3 regions of the Shigella sp. SIG3 genome follow, and region 2 is predicted to be linked to each of the others. Evidence: predicted binding sites of a transcription regulator. Region 2 holds the regulator's gene; each other region holds the start of a gene.

Region 1 (5,039 bases), on a different contig from region 2:
ATATGAGGCGGGAGATGTTTTCTACAAACTTAATACAGAGTAATTATGGTGATTTAAATATTAAAAGCCTGGCTTTCGACTCTTTTAAAGAAAGGCTTGAGTCTACCATGGCGGCACTCACTTTCTTTATATCAACGGGTCAATGTGACTGCGATGAAATAGCAGAGTCGAACTTCAATCGTATGATTGCCTATATGTCTAACATTAACTATGATGCCTCAAAGCTAGGAGCGCCAGCACTTAGTTTTGATACGTATCTGCAGGACAATGTTAAATATAGAGTGATAATTAATAATCTTTATGGCAGTGAGTTTCGGATAAGAGATATTAATGAGGATTTTGTTGGGATGGATTTTACCTGTGAATTCCGACCCGAAAAAATGACGAATTTGATCAATATAAAAAATAGGTTGGTTATTCATTATTTAAGGACTATATACTATGAAAAAAATTATATACATCCTGCCGGGAGCATTTTTGCTGCGATTCAAAAAAAATGAGAGTCTCCTAAAGTTTCCTTCGATAATATCAATGCTTAATATCAATCTTCTTTTTAATCCACTAAATCTTCCGGGAATGGGAAGTGGTGTGCTTGAAGATATTATGAGTATTCCAGATAGTTCACTTAGAAAACGTTTCGGGTATGAGGTTTTAAGCTTCTCACTACAGGCACATTCATTGAGCCAGGAATGTATTGATAAGTTGGACATTTTTTTCGCTGACGATCTGTTTAAATATGAGTCAGTATGCATCGCCGCGATGGAACATTTAAAAAGTAAAGCAACGGCCCCTATACAAAACGGACCGTTGCCAGCATAAGAATTAACGGTGTGCCAGTTCGGCGTCGTCTTCGCTATCCAGAATGGCTTTATCGGTTTGCTTCAGCCACTGGCTGGTCAGCGTGCCAGCTGTCATCGAGCCACTAACGTTTAGCGCCGTACGGCCCATGTCGATAAGCGGTTCAACGGAGATTAACAGCGCCACCAGGGTTACTGGCAGGCCCATCGCAGGCAGCACAATCAGTGCGGCGAAAGTTGCACCACCACCGACACCGGCAACGCCTGCGGAACTAACGGTAACAATACCGACCAGCGTCGCAATCCACATCGGGTCCAGCGGGTTAATGCCAACCGTAGGCGCAACCATCACCGCCAGCATTGCCGGATACAAACCGGCGCAGCCGTTCTGACCAATGGTTGCACCGAAAGAGGCGGCGAAACTGGCGATGGATTCAGGAACGCCCAGACGACGCGTTTGTGCTTCCACATTCAGTGGGATAGACGCAGCACTGGAACGGCTGGTAAAGGCAAACGTCAGCACAGGCCATACCTTACGGAAGTACTTCAGCGGACTCACGCCATTAATGCCCAGCAGAATGCCATGCACAGCAAACATAATCAGCAGACCGAGGTAGGACGCGACAACGAAACTTCCCAGTTTGATGATGTCTTGCAAGTTAGAACCTGCAACCACTTTGGTCATTAGAGCCAGAACGCCGTAAGGGGTCAACTGCATGACAAGGCGAACCAGTTTCATCACCCAGCTTTGTAGGGTATCGATAGCGGTTAAGACGCGTTCACCTTTCGGCGCATCATCCTTCAGCAGTTTCAATGCAGCTACGCCGAGGAATGCGGCAAAAATTACCACGCTGATAATTGACGTCGGATTGGCTCCGGTAAGATCGGCAAACGGGTTTTTCGGGATAAAGGACAAGACCAGCTGCGGAACGCTCAGATCAGAGACTTTACCAACATAGTTACTTTCAATGGCGTTCAGACGTGCAGTTTCTGCACCACCCTGAACCAGACCTTCAGCCGTCAAACCAAACAGGTGGTGACCAGCACACCGACCAGCGCCGCAATCAGCGTGGTAAACAAAAGCGTACCGATGGTCAGAAAACTGATTTTGCCTAACTGAGATGCGTTATGCAGACGGGCAACCGCGCTCAGAATAGAGGCGAAGACTAACGGCATAACGATCATTTGCAGCAGTTGAACATTGCCGTTACCAACGATGTTAAACCACTGTACAGAATCTTTAAGTACCTGGCTGTCAGAACCATAAATGGTATGCAGGGCAAGGCCAAAAACCACACCCATCACCAGACCCACCAGCACTTTTTTCGCCAGACTCCACTGTTTATGGCGGGTCTGAGCCAGCGCAAACAGCAGTACAACGAACACCACGATGTTCGCAATTAATGGAAAGTTCATCCCCGTTCTCCTGATCTTATTATTTCTATCACTGCGTAGCAGTCATAGTGTTGGCGCAAGATTAACAGAACTGTGAGCTGGCTCTTATATTCAAATGGAATTGCTTATTCCAGAAAGGTGATTTTTGCCTTTTTAGTATTCAACCTGATGCTTAATAAGCCGATGAAACTGGATCTGCAAGGTATTGATCATTTGCGATGACCAACGAACAGCGCTGTTCTCGGGTAATGAATGGGGCATCCATACCGACCAGACAAATAATGCCATGCAGATAAAACGTTCCAGTTGGTTGCCCTTTTGGGGAACCAGGATAGGCAAGCGGAAACGCCAGCGGCATGGCCAGAGCAGGGGAACACCGGCGGGTGTCAGCATATCGGCAAGTATGTGGCTCAAATAACCCAGCACCATTCCTTGTAGCGCATCAGCCGGAATGAACCAGCCTTCCGGAACCTTAAGGTAAAAGGTTGCCAGCAGCGCAAATACCGCCAGCAGACTGTGGGTAAAACCACGATGCCCAAAAGCGCGGGCGATCGGTTTTGATATCCATTTTAATCGCTGCCCAAGAAACGACTTTGGGTGATCGATGTCCGGTAACAAACACGTCAGGATTGCGGAAGGGACAATATGCCACCAGTCACCCTGTGCCAGCACGGGCGTCAGCTCGGCATTTTTGGCAAATACCGCACAAGCAATAGAAAAGAGAAGGTGACCTTCCGCCGTCATGATAAAACTCACTAAACTGTCGATACGTACAGTATAGGATTTTTATACAGTGCACGGAAGTGGTGACGGTGTAACTCTTTCTCTTAAATTGACGATTAATCCGTCAGTTGAATGCAAATTCAGATAAAGAACCAGGGGCAGCGTGATCACTGCCCCTGGTCATTAACCGAGAAGGTCTTTTGCGGTGAGTTCTGTCAGCGATGAGAGTTTGACGTTTGCTAATACAAAACGTGGATCATTTTGCGCTTCTGGCGCAGGAACGACGATGGAACGCATGCAGGCTGCTTTAGAAGCGATCATGCCATTTACCGAGTCTTCCAGCGCCACGCAGGTCAGTGGGTCAACGCCCAGTTTTGCTGCGCAGTCGAGATATACTTGCGGATGCGGCTTGCTGTAAGGCAGTTTTTCAGCCGAGGCGAGGGCATCGAAACTGTCGCGTAAGTCAAACATGGTCAACACTTTTTCCAGCATATGTAGTGGTGACGCGGAGGCCAGTCCCACCAATAAACCTTGTTCTTTGCATAACGCAACAGCTTCGCGCACGCCTGGTAATAATGGACGTGTCTCTTCAACCAGTGAAATGGCACGGGCAATAACCCGTTCTACTACTTCCTGACGGCTTGGCCCATTCCACGGTTGCCGGGCGTACAAAGATCGACCACCATATCGATGCGTAAACCTAAGGTGTCCGGCAGCTCGTTACGACGGGAGATATCTACCCCCAGGCTTGCCATCACATCCAGTTCGGCTCGATCCCATAAAGGTTCTGAGTCGATAAGTAATCCATCCATATCAAAAATTGCAGCAAGAATCTGACGCGGGGTTGACATTACAACCTCTCCTTTAGAGCATTATGTGTAAGGTATTAAGCCGTGCTTATGATTAAGCGCCTATCATATCGCCTTTAAAGAATGGGCGAAAACAGATATCTACAGGTAAACTAAGTGAAACGACGCGTCTTAATCAAGGAGAACTCATGACGTATCAACAAGCTGGACGCATTGCTGTTTTGAAAAGGATTTTGGGTTGGGTGATTTTTATACCTGCATTGATCTCTACATTGATTTCTTTGCTGAAATTTATGAATACCCGGCAGGAAAACCAGGAAGGCATTAATGCGGTCATGCTCGACTTTGCTCATGTCATGATCGATATGATGCAGGCGAATACGCCTTTTTTGAATCTGTTCTGGTATAACTCCCCGACCCCTAATTTTAATGGTGGTGTGAACGTTATGTTCTGGGTGATTTTCATCCTGATTTTTGTCGGACTGGCGTTGCAGGATTCCGGTGCCCGGATGAGTCGCCAGGCGCGCTTCTTGCGGGAAGGTGTTGAAGATCAACTCATTCTGGAAAAAGCCAAAGGGGAAGAGGGGCTAACGCGTGAACAAATTGAGTCCCGTATTGTTGTTCCGCACCATACTATTTTCCTGCAGTTTTTCTCACTATATATCCTGCCGGTTATTTGTATTGCTGCAGGTTATGTGTTCTTTTCTCTGCTTGGGTTTATTTAATCAAAAGGCCGCACGGAGCGGCCATTATCCTCAACCCATATCATGCTGCTAATAATCTATCCAATGACTGCTGAGCAATAACCAAATGCTGACCGCCAAATAATCTTGCACGATTTAACAGCGTGTAGAGTTGGTAAACCGGTTGACGTTCAAGGAAATCGGCAGGTAGCGGGGATACTGACTGATAGCCGTCATAGATTTGTGGCGGCTGTTCAGTATGCAGCGGTAACATCGCCAGGTCGCACTCTCGGTCACCCCAGTAGCAGGCAGGGTCGAAAATGTACGGGCCATCCGGACCCAGCGCACAGTTGCCGGACCATAAATCGCCGTGCAACAGAGAAGGCTGCGGTTGATGCGAGGCCAGACGCTGCTGAATATGCTCGACGATGGCGTCGATATTGCCGAAAGCGATCCCTTTCTCTGCTGCCAGTTCCAACTGCCAGCCAATCCGTTGTTCAGCAAAAAACGTTGACCAGCGACGTTGCCAGGTGTTGGGCTGTGGAGTTGTGGAGAGCGAGTTATCAAAATCGAGGCCAAATTGTGGTTGGTCACTCCATTGATGTAAACGCGCAATTTGCTGACCAAGAATA
Region 2 (5,039 bases):
GCGGCGGCACCAGCCCCTGGTGGTACAGCACGTAAGAAAGTAGCAGGTAGTCCATGTGACTGCGGTGGCAAGGCACATACACCAGCTCATGACCGTCGTGGGCCAGCTGGCGAACGCGCTCGGCGTTATGGACGTTGATGCCCTGATAAAATCGGTTCCAGGTGAAGCCCAGAATGCGGTCAGTCAGGCGGATCATCTCGTAAGAGAAATTCGCCGCAATCTCTTCCATCAGCGCAATCGCGTTCTGCTGCGCTTTTTCATGGGAGATTTTTTTGCTGCGCGCTTCATCTTCTACCGCTTTGGCAATGGCGCGGGAGGCGAGCAGCTTATTAAACAGATCCTGACGAGCAGGCAGACGTGGGCCTACGGCAGCCAGACGTTGACGGGCAAAGTGCATACGCGCCACGCGCGCCAGTTTCTGAGCGATAGTTTTATCCGTGCCGTGTTCATCCGCCATACGGCGCAGCGACACTGACGGCGAGAAACGCACAAAACTGTCGCGACCGAGCCACAGTACAGCGAAAAATTTCTGTACGCCGTTAAGCATACGCAGCGGCGGGTTCACTTCGCCTTTTTCACGCCCCGGCGCGCGACCAAACATCACCGATACTGGCACCATCTGCACATCCAGATTTGGGTTGCTACGGTGCAAATCGAGATAGTCGTGGAAAAGCTTAATAGACTCTTCTTTCGGCGTGTAATAGGTGAATACACGCGGCCCGCCGTGAATGAACACATAGCGCGGCAGTAGCGTGCCGTCGATTTCCAGCGGCTCTAACGGGTCAGGCAAATCATGTGCCAGACACTGGGCGCGCAACGTCAGCAAATCTGCTTTCGAGTTGTACGGTAAAACGTACATAATTGGACGAGAGGTATCCAGCCCCAGTTCCGGGGCAGGATCTGCCGGAATAGACTTGCTTTTTACCAGGATGCTTAATGGTAAATTCAGTAATTTGTAGTAAATTCGTGGCCAGCCGGACATAAACGATGTAAAGCCTCTGGTTAATAATGCAAATGCGCGGCAAGGATAGCAGAAAGTCATGGGAAATTCTGTGGTATCCGCTCATGTTTCGCGCGGCGTTACGCAAACCCGAATCATCGGATTTAACGGTACACTGATATTGACGCTCATAATGTAAAAAGGTTCTTTCAATGGCCAATAATACCACTGGATTCACCCGAATTATCAAAGCTGCTGGCTATTCCTGGAAAGGTTTACGCGCTGCATGGATCAACGAAGCGGCATTCCGTCAGGAAGGCGTAGCGGTATTGTTGGCGGTGGTCATCGCCTGCTGGCTGGATGTGGACGCAATTACCCGCGTGCTGCTTATCAGCTCCGTGATGCTGGTGATGATTGTGGAAATCCTCAATAGCGCCATCGAAGCAGTGGTTGACCGAATTGGCTCTGAATACCATGAGCTTTCCGGACGCGCAAAAGATATGGGATCCGCCGCGGTGCTGATTGCCATTATCGTCGCCGTGATTACCTGGTGCATCCTGTTATGGTCGCATTTTGGATAACCCTTCCAGATTTCGATAAATCTCTGGTTTATTGTGCAGTTTATGGTTCCAAAATCGCCTTTTGCTGTATATACTCACAGTATAACTGTATATACACCCAGGGGGCGGAATGAAAGCGTTAACGGCCAGGCAACAAGAGGTGTTTGATCTCATCCGTGATCACATCAGCCAGACAGGTATGCCGCCGACGCGTGCGGAAATCGCGCAGCGTTTGGGGTTCCGTTCCCCAAACGCGGCTGAAGAACATCTGAAGGCGCTGGCACGCAAAGGCGTTATTGAAATTGTTTCCGGCGCATCACGCGGGATTCGTCTGTTGCAGGAAGAGGAAGAAGGGTTGCCGCTGGTAGGTCGTGTGGCTGCCGGTGAACCGCTTCTGGCGCAACAGCATATTGAAGGTCATTATCAGGTCGATCCTTCCTTGTTCAAGCCGAATGCTGATTTCCTGCTGCGCGTCAGCGGGATGTCGATGAAAGATATCGGCATTATGGATGGCGACTTGCTGGCAGTGCATAAAACTCAGGATGTACGTAACGGTCAGGTCGTTGTCGCACGTATTGATGACGAAGTTACCGTTAAGCGCCTGAAAAAACAGGGCAATAAAGTCGAACTGTTGCCAGAAAATAGCGAGTTTAAACCAATTGTCGTTGACCTTCGTCAGCAGAGCTTCACCATTGAAGGGCTGGCGGTTGGGGTTATTCGCAACGGCGACTGGCTGTAACATATCTCTGAGACCGCGATGCCGCCTGGCGTCGCGGTTTGTTTTTCATCTCTCTTCATCAGGCTTGTCTGCATGGCATTCCTCACTTCATCTGATAAAGCACTCTGGCATCTCGCCTTACCCATGATTTTCTCCAATATCACCGTTCCGTTGCTGGGACTGGTCGATACGGCGGTAATTGGTCATCTTGATAGTCCGGTTTATTTGGGCGGCGTGGCGGTTGGTGCAACGGCGACCAGCTTTCTCTTTATGCTGTTGCTGTTTTTACGCATGAGCACCACCGGGCTGACTGCGCAGGCTTATGGTGCCAAAAATCCTCAGGCATTAGCCCGTGCGCTGGTGCAACCGTTGCTGTTGGCGTTGGGGGCCGGGGCGTTAATTGCGCTGTTGCGTACGCCGATTATCGATCTGGCGCTGCATATTGTTGGCGGTAGTGAAGCGGTCCTGGAACAGGCGCGGCGCTTTCTTGAAATCCGCTGGTTAAGCGCTCCGGCGTCGCTGGCGAATCTGGTATTACTCGGTTGGTTACTCGGCGTGCAATATGCCCGTGCGCCAGTAATTTTGTTAGTGGTCGGCAATATCCTCAACATTGTGCTGGATGTCTGGCTGGTGATGGGGCTGCATATGAACGTGCAGGGCGCGGCGCTGGCGACGGTTATTGCGGAATATGCAACATTGCTGATTGGTCTGCTAATGGTGCGTAAAATCCTCAAACTACGCGGAATTTCCGGCGAAATGCTGAAAACTGCCTGGCGAGGAAACTTCCGTCGCTTGCTGGCGCTTAACCGCGATATCATGCTGCGTTCGCTGTTGTTGCAACTCTGTTTCGGCGCGATCACCGTACTTGGTGCGCGACTGGGGAGTGACATTATCGCTGTTAACGCGGTTCTGATGACGCTACTCACCTTTACCGCCTATGCGCTTGATGGTTTTGCCTACGCGGTTGAAGCGCACTCCGGTCAGGCATACGGTGCGCGCGACGGTAGCCAGTTGCTGGATGTATGGCGGGCAGCGTGCCGCCAGTCGGGGATTGTAGCGTTACTGTTTTCGGTGGTTTATTTGCTGGCAGGGGAACACATCATTGCGTTGCTGACGTCGTTAACCCAGATTCAGCAGCTGGCTGACCGCTATCTTATCTGGCAGGTGATTTTGCCGTTGGTTGGCGTCTGGTGTTATCTGCTGGACGGCATGTTTATAGGCGCAACGCGTGCCGCCGAAATGCGTAACAGTATGGCGGTGGCCGCCGCAGGTTTTGCGCTGACGCTCCTTACGCTGCCGTGGCTGGGTAATCATGGTTTGTGGCTGGCATTAACCGTCTTTCTGGCGTTGCGCGGGCTTTCTCTGGCGGCTATCTGGCGGCGTCACTGGCGCAACGGTACCTGGTTTGCCGCAACGTGACGGTTAAAAATTCTGAATAAATTATCCTAAGCCAAATTGCTGACTACACTTAATCTCACGTTCAGAAGAAAAGTGAACGTACTCTCATTCACAACCTAACGATGAGGTCTTGATTATGAATAAAGATGAAGCCGGCGGTAACTGGAAACAGTTTAAAGGTAAAGTGAAAGAGCAATGGGGCAAACTGACCGATGATGATATGACGATCATTGAAGGTAAACGTGATCAACTGGTCGGTAAAATCCAGGAACGTTATGGTTATCAGAAAGATCAGGCAGAAAAAGAGGTCGTGGATTGGGAAACCCGCAATGAATATCGCTGGTAATTAATCCCTCCTGCCCGACGTGTACAAGGATGTACGCCCTCTTAACGCGGTTTCTTTTTCACCTGCACAGAGTGATCATGCTGGCACTGTTCAGGATGACGACACGCTTCCACTTCCACGCATGCCGCACAGAGCCCATGTGCTTCAATCACATTATGCCGCAGGGCAAACCCCATTTTTGCCGCCAGCGTATGCATAATGTCTTCCACGCCTTCTGCACACTCTTCTTTCACCGCGCCGCAGCGATCGCAAATAAACATGGCTGACGTATGCGTGGGCTGGTCGAACAGATGACAGAGCACATAACTGTTGGTGGATTCCACCTTATGCACAAAACCTTGCTCAAGCAGAAAATCCAGCGCGCGATAAACCGTTGGCGGCTTGGCTTGCGGTTCAGCTTCGCGCAGTAAATCAAGCAGATCATAAGCGCTGATAGCGCCATCCTGCAGACTCATCAGGCGCAACACTTCCAGGCGCTGTGGGGTCAGGCGCACATTACGCTGCGCGCAGATTTTTTCAGCCTGCGCTAATAACTCCTGCGTTGTGGTCTTTTCCATCGGGCACCTCAAAGTGGGGGTTAAGAATGTCCTTACTTTACCATGTTCCAGGAAAAACACCGAGAACCCTTATTGTTGCCGTAATGTTGATTTTCTGTTTTGTAGGTAAGGTGTTGTGTTGCCTTGTCGTACCATTATCAACACGATAATAATTAATAATTCATTTTTAAATAAATTGCTTCAAGTTAACTCGCTATTTATTTAACTGGGTTTAAACGCATACCTGTAGTTCAGAAATTATGAGCGATTTTTGATAGTGACCAGATGGCAAAAGAATTATAAGGAGGACACGGTACGACAAAAAAGGTAGATGAATCATGTTGAAGATAATACCCGGTGCAACTGGATACTTTAATAAAACACTCAATTCAAATCAATTCGAAAATAAAGATGCAACCAAAGATAAATTGGATAATAGAGGTTCAATCAAAGGTAAATTAAATAATATATATGGTAAATCTATTGATTATGCAGCGCTGCGTCATCGGGATATAATTATTGCAAAAATAGATTTGTTTAT
Region 3 (5,039 bases), on a different contig from region 2:
TGTCTCGGCGGTGAAAGAGCGGATTGTGATCCAGGAGGTACTGGAGGCCAGCGATATTCCGTATCGTCATGACCGCCAGTTGTTACATAACGCGCTGGAAAAGGCGTTACAGGCTTTAGGTTAACGGAAATCCGAAGGAAAATTCCGGCTTCCTATTGAAGACAAAGTGCGCGTTGTTTATGCCGGATGCGGCGTGAACGCCTTATCCGGCCTACAAACCGCGCAAATTCAATATATTGCGGAGAAAATGTAGGCCTGATAAGCGTAGCGCATCAGGCTGTTTTCCGTTTGTCATCAGTCTTCTTCGCTATCCTGTTACGATGCGGCAATAAACAACTCACGCAACTGATGCAACTGGTCACGAATTTGTGCCGCTTCTTCGAACTCCAGATTCTGCGCGTGTTGCATCATCAGCCCTTCCAGTTCATGGATTTTCTGCTGCAACGCTTTCGGCGACATATCCATCGGCACATTATCCGGCTCAACAATCGGGCGCGATTTTCCTCTGCCCTTCGCTTTGGTTTTGGCAATGTTCTGCCCCAGCGCCAGGATATCGACCACTTTCTTGTTCAAGCCTTGCGGCGTAATGCCGTGTTCCTCGTTGTACTTCTGCTGTTTCTCACGGCGACGTTCGGTTTCGCCAATCGCTTTCGCCATTGATGGAGTGATCTTATCGCCGTAGAGAATCGCTTTACCGTTAACGTTACGTGCCGCACGACCAATGGTCTGGATCAACGAACGTTCGGAACGCAGGAAGCCTTCTTTGTCAGCGTCGAGGATCGCCACCAGCGACACTTCCGGCATATCCAGACCTTCACGCAGTAAGTTGATCCCTACCAATACGTCGAACTCACCCAGACGCAAGTCGCGGATAATCTCCATACGCTCGACGGTGTCGATATCTGAGTGAAGATAACGCACGCGCTCACCGTGTTCTTCGAGATATTCGGTAAGATCTTCCGCCATTCGCTTGGTCAGTGTGGTGACCAGCACGCGTTCGTTAATTGCCGCTCGCTGACGAATCTCCGAAAGAAGATCATCAACCTGTGTCGCCACCGGCCGCACTTCGATAATCGGGTCAAGCAATCCGGTTGGACGCACCACCTGATCCACCACATCGCCGCCGGATTTTTCCAGCTCGTAATTACCCGGCGTCGCCGAAACATAGATGGTTTGCGGCGCTAATGCTTCGAACTCTTCAAACTTAAGCGGACGGTTATCCAGCGCTGATGGCAGGCGGAAGCCGTACTCCACCAGTGTCTCTTTACGCGCCCGGTCACCGCGATACATGCCGCCAATTTGTGGAATGGTGACGTGAGATTCATCGACGACCAGCAGCCCATCGGCAGGCAGGTAATCAAACAGCGTCGGCGGTGGCTCACCCGGTCCACGACCGGAGAGGAAGCGCGAGTAGTTTTCAATCCCCGAACAGTAGCCCAGCTCGTTCATCATCTCCAGATCAAACTGGGTACGCTGGGTCAGCCGCTGCTCTTCCAGCAGTTTGTTGTTTTCCAACAGCACTTTGCGTCTGGCGGCCAGTTCTTCTTTGATCTCCTCCATCGCCTGTACGATGCGCTCGCGCGGTGTGACGTAGTGCGTTTTCGGGTAGATGGTAAAACGTGGAATAGTGGAAACAATCTGCCCGGTCAGCGGGTCAAATAACGACAATCGTTCCACTTCCTCGTCAAACAGTTCCACGCGAAGTGCAATGTCATCCGATTCTGCCGGGAAGATATCTATCACCTCGCCACGAACGCGGAAAGTACCACGCTGGAATGCTTGATCATTACGAGCGTATTGCAGCTCCGCCAGTCGGCGCAGAATCGCGCGCTGATCGATAATCATACCGACCGTGAGATGGAGCATCATCTTGAGATATAAATCAGGATCGCCCAGACCATAAATCGCGGAAACAGACGCCACTACAATCACATCACGCCGCTCCAGCATCGCTTTGGTGGCGGACAAACGCATCTGCTCAATATGTTCGTTAACCGAGGCATCTTTCTCAATGAAGGTGTCGGAACTCGGTACATAGGCTTCCGGCTGATAGTAGTCGTAGTAGGAGACGAAATACTCCACCGCGTTTTCCGGGAAGAACTCTTTCATTTCGCCATACAGCTGGGCCGCCAGCGTTTTGTTGGGCGCAAGTACCATGGTTGGGCGCTGAAGGTCAGCAATGACATTGGCAATGGTGAAGGTTTTCCCGGAGCCAGTCACGCCAAGTAACGTCTGGTGCGCCAGGCCATCTTCCAGCCCCTCTTCGAGACGTCGAATCGCCTCTGGCTGATCGCCAGAAGGTTTAAAAGCGGAATTCAGTTTGAACGGTTTACTCATGAGTCGCTACCTGAAGGAGTTGGGCGGGCAGGTATGTAATTTTACTCGTCGTACTTAATTATGCCAACAAATTATACTGGATAAAAAAACAGTTCATCACCATAATATTTCTGATACAGCGTAAACTCCGCTGTCAATCATGAGCAAAATTTACTCTGTGGCGAGATAAAACTCCGGCCTTACCGGGTTATCCCCAAAGCAACGGCTTTTTTAACATTTGTCAAGATGAGTGATGACAGTTTTATGGCAAGAGATGCCTGTACAGTGACTGCCATTGCATTTATCTAACCAGTTAAAAAATAAAAGATATTTCTTTGAGCCGTCTTTAACGCCAATTCGCGTGCAAGCCGCGTATTCTCTCGCTTGCCTCGTGTTTTCTAACTCTAATACACATGGTTATCCACAGGAATAGTGGATAACTGTCTCCAGCCCCTATCCCCCGCCGCCTGGGCAATTCCCACATTCGCCGCATGAGGCGGAAGTAAAATTTTTTTCGTGATTATTTTAGAATTTAATTGGTTAAATTGCAGTCAATCGAAGACGCAATCTCGCTCGCAATTTAACCAAATACAGAATGGCTACAACAAGGCAAGGTTTATGTACTTTCCGGTTGCCGCATTTTCTGGATTTTCTGCAAGCCAGGGGATCTCTCCCAGCAGCGGCGCGGGAATCATGCGGGTGAGCGTGGTCATATATTCAGCGTGACGTTTTCCCGGAGGCGTAACATCGTTCGCCACCCAACCCGCCAGAGTCAGTCCGGCGTGTTGTATTACCTGCGCAGTCAACATCGCGTGATTAATACAGCCGAGTTTCACACCAACTACCAGTATCACCGGCAGTTGTTCCTGTGTTACCCAATCTGCAAAAGTGAAAGTGTCAGAAAGCGGCGTAAACCAGCCGCCAGCACCTTCCACTAACACCCAGTCAGCCTGTTGTTCAAGCGCGCGTAATCCGGCGCTCATTACCAATGATTCTATCGGCCTGCCCTCTTGGGCGCTGATGATGTGCGGCGAGGTGGGTTCTGCGAAGGTGTAAGGATTTACCGTTGCGTAATCCAGCTGCAGGCTGCTGTTGTGCTGTAACGCCAGCGCGTCACTATTACGTAAGCCTTCCGGGGTCTTTTCGCTGCCAGAGGCGACCGGTTTATAACCTGCCGTCCGATAACCTACTGCCTTCGCGGCTTGTAAAAGTGCACAACTGGCGACGGTTTTCCCCACTTCGGTATCCGTTCCGGTGACAAAATAACGTTTACTCACGAGCAATCACTCCCAAAAAAAGATGATACGTCAGAGGATATCGCCCCTGTTGTTGCGGCCAGGCCAGTTGCAATCGCTGCAACTGCGAACGCGTTAATATTCGCGGGTCGCGCCCTTCATGAAGATGCGTAGCACCGATGCCTTTCAGCGAACGCATGGCACTGAGCGCATCATCAAACCATAGTGTGATGAGCTGAATATGATGTTGATAACGCACGCCGTTCAGCGACTCTTCGATTTCATCTGGCGGTAAAAAGCGATTAGCATGCGGACGCTCGTCCACCGCCTGCCGCGCCTGATGCAGTTCGGGTAACGATCCCTGCACCAGCGTGGTAAACGCGACCACGCCTCCGGGGCGCACCACCCGATACAGCTCGCGGAGTGCCGTGGATAAATTACCGCACCACTGCACCGCGAGATTGCTCCATGCAAGATCGAACGTCGCAGTCGCTAACGGCAGGGATTCGATATCTCCCGCCAGATAATGATCTGCGGCATCTTTATGGCGGGCTTGCGCAAGCATTGGCGGCGAGAGATCTAACGCCGTCACCTGCGCGTGACGTTCCCGCCAGTGGCGGCTCATCCAGCCAGGTCCACAACCCGCGTCCAGTACGTGGGTGTATTTACGCTGTGGAAGCATTGCCAGTAAGGCGTCAGCACTCTGGCGCTGTAGATCTGCATGTTGCTCATAGTGTGCGGCTGCCCGACCAAATGCCGCTGCAATGGCTTGTTTATTAACCGTTGCCATGCAGCACCTCCAGCAGACGGTCGATATCCTGCATTTCATGCGCAGCGGTTAGCGTTAAGCGAAGTCGCGCAGTACCAGCGGGTACGGTTGGCGGGCGAATCGCCGTGACCCAGCAGCCTTGCTGGCGCAGTTTTTCTGCCAGTTGTAACGCACGGCTGTTATCACCGACGATCAATGGCTGGATGGCGCTGCATGAATCAGCCAGCGTAAACGGCAAATCCTGTACTCCGGCACGAAAACGCGCAATGAGTGACACCAGTTTTTCGCGCCGTGCATCCCCCTCATCACGGCGAATGACCGCCAGCGACGCACGTAATGCCTGCGCCTGAGCGGGCGGCATACTGGTGCTGTAGATAAGGTGGCGGGCGAATTGCAGCAGATAATCCGCCACCGTACTTGAGCAAAGCACCGCAGCCCCACTGACGCCAAATCCTTTGCCAAAAGTCACTACCAGCAATTCTGGTTTTACCTTTTGCAGCCAGCAGCTGCCGCGCCCCTGCTCCCCGATAACGCCCGTGCCGTGGGCATCATCGACCATCAACCAGCCATTGTGCTGTTGCGTTACCTGCTGGATTTCCGCCAGTGGCGCGCTATCGCCGTCCATGCTGAACACGCCTTCTGTCACCACCAGTTGCTGCCCCGGACAGGGGGAAGCAAGCAGTCGCGCCAGATGAGCGACATCGTTATGAGTAAAACGG

Evidence for each region. The regulator LexA, encoded in region 2, represses DNA repair genes until DNA is damaged. The targets are predictions, from matches to a motif close to TNCTGTATGTACATACAGNA.
Region 1: the regulator LexA is predicted to act here: its motif matches at 2,951-2,970, upstream of ACUU1I_RS15725 (metal-dependent hydrolase).
Region 3: the regulator LexA is predicted to act here: its motif matches at 2,412-2,431, upstream of uvrB (excinuclease ABC subunit UvrB).

The regions. Positions count from the first base shown of each region.
Region 1 covers NZ_JBQZXE010000100.1:3,544-8,582, reverse strand. The annotation lists partial or broken gene ACUU1I_RS15735 (protein YdjO) at 15-819, shown strand; partial or broken gene tcyP (cystine/sulfocysteine:cation symporter) at 823-2,213, opposite strand; gene ACUU1I_RS15725 (metal-dependent hydrolase) at 2,346-2,936, opposite strand; partial or broken gene hxpB (hexitol phosphatase HxpB) at 3,099-3,766, opposite strand; gene ACUU1I_RS15715 (YniB family protein) at 3,913-4,449, shown strand; gene ACUU1I_RS15710 (fructosamine kinase family protein) at 4,490-5,039, opposite strand, start outside.
Region 2 covers NZ_JBQZXE010000035.1:13,049-18,087, forward strand. The annotation lists gene plsB (glycerol-3-phosphate 1-O-acyltransferase PlsB) at 1-982, opposite strand, end outside; gene dgkA (diacylglycerol kinase) at 1,153-1,521, shown strand; gene lexA (transcriptional repressor LexA) at 1,631-2,239, shown strand; gene dinF (MATE family efflux transporter DinF) at 2,312-3,637, shown strand; gene ACUU1I_RS08920 (CsbD family protein) at 3,753-3,962, shown strand; gene zur (zinc uptake transcriptional repressor Zur) at 4,004-4,519, opposite strand; partial or broken gene ACUU1I_RS08930 (DUF2713 domain-containing protein) at 4,837-5,039, shown strand, end outside.
Region 3 covers NZ_JBQZXE010000087.1:5,013-10,051, forward strand. The annotation lists gene yvcK (uridine diphosphate-N-acetylglucosamine-binding protein YvcK) at 1-124, shown strand, start outside; gene uvrB (excinuclease ABC subunit UvrB) at 316-2,337, opposite strand; gene bioD (dethiobiotin synthase) at 2,916-3,593, opposite strand; gene bioC (malonyl-ACP O-methyltransferase BioC) at 3,586-4,341, opposite strand; gene bioF (8-amino-7-oxononanoate synthase) at 4,328-5,039, opposite strand, start outside.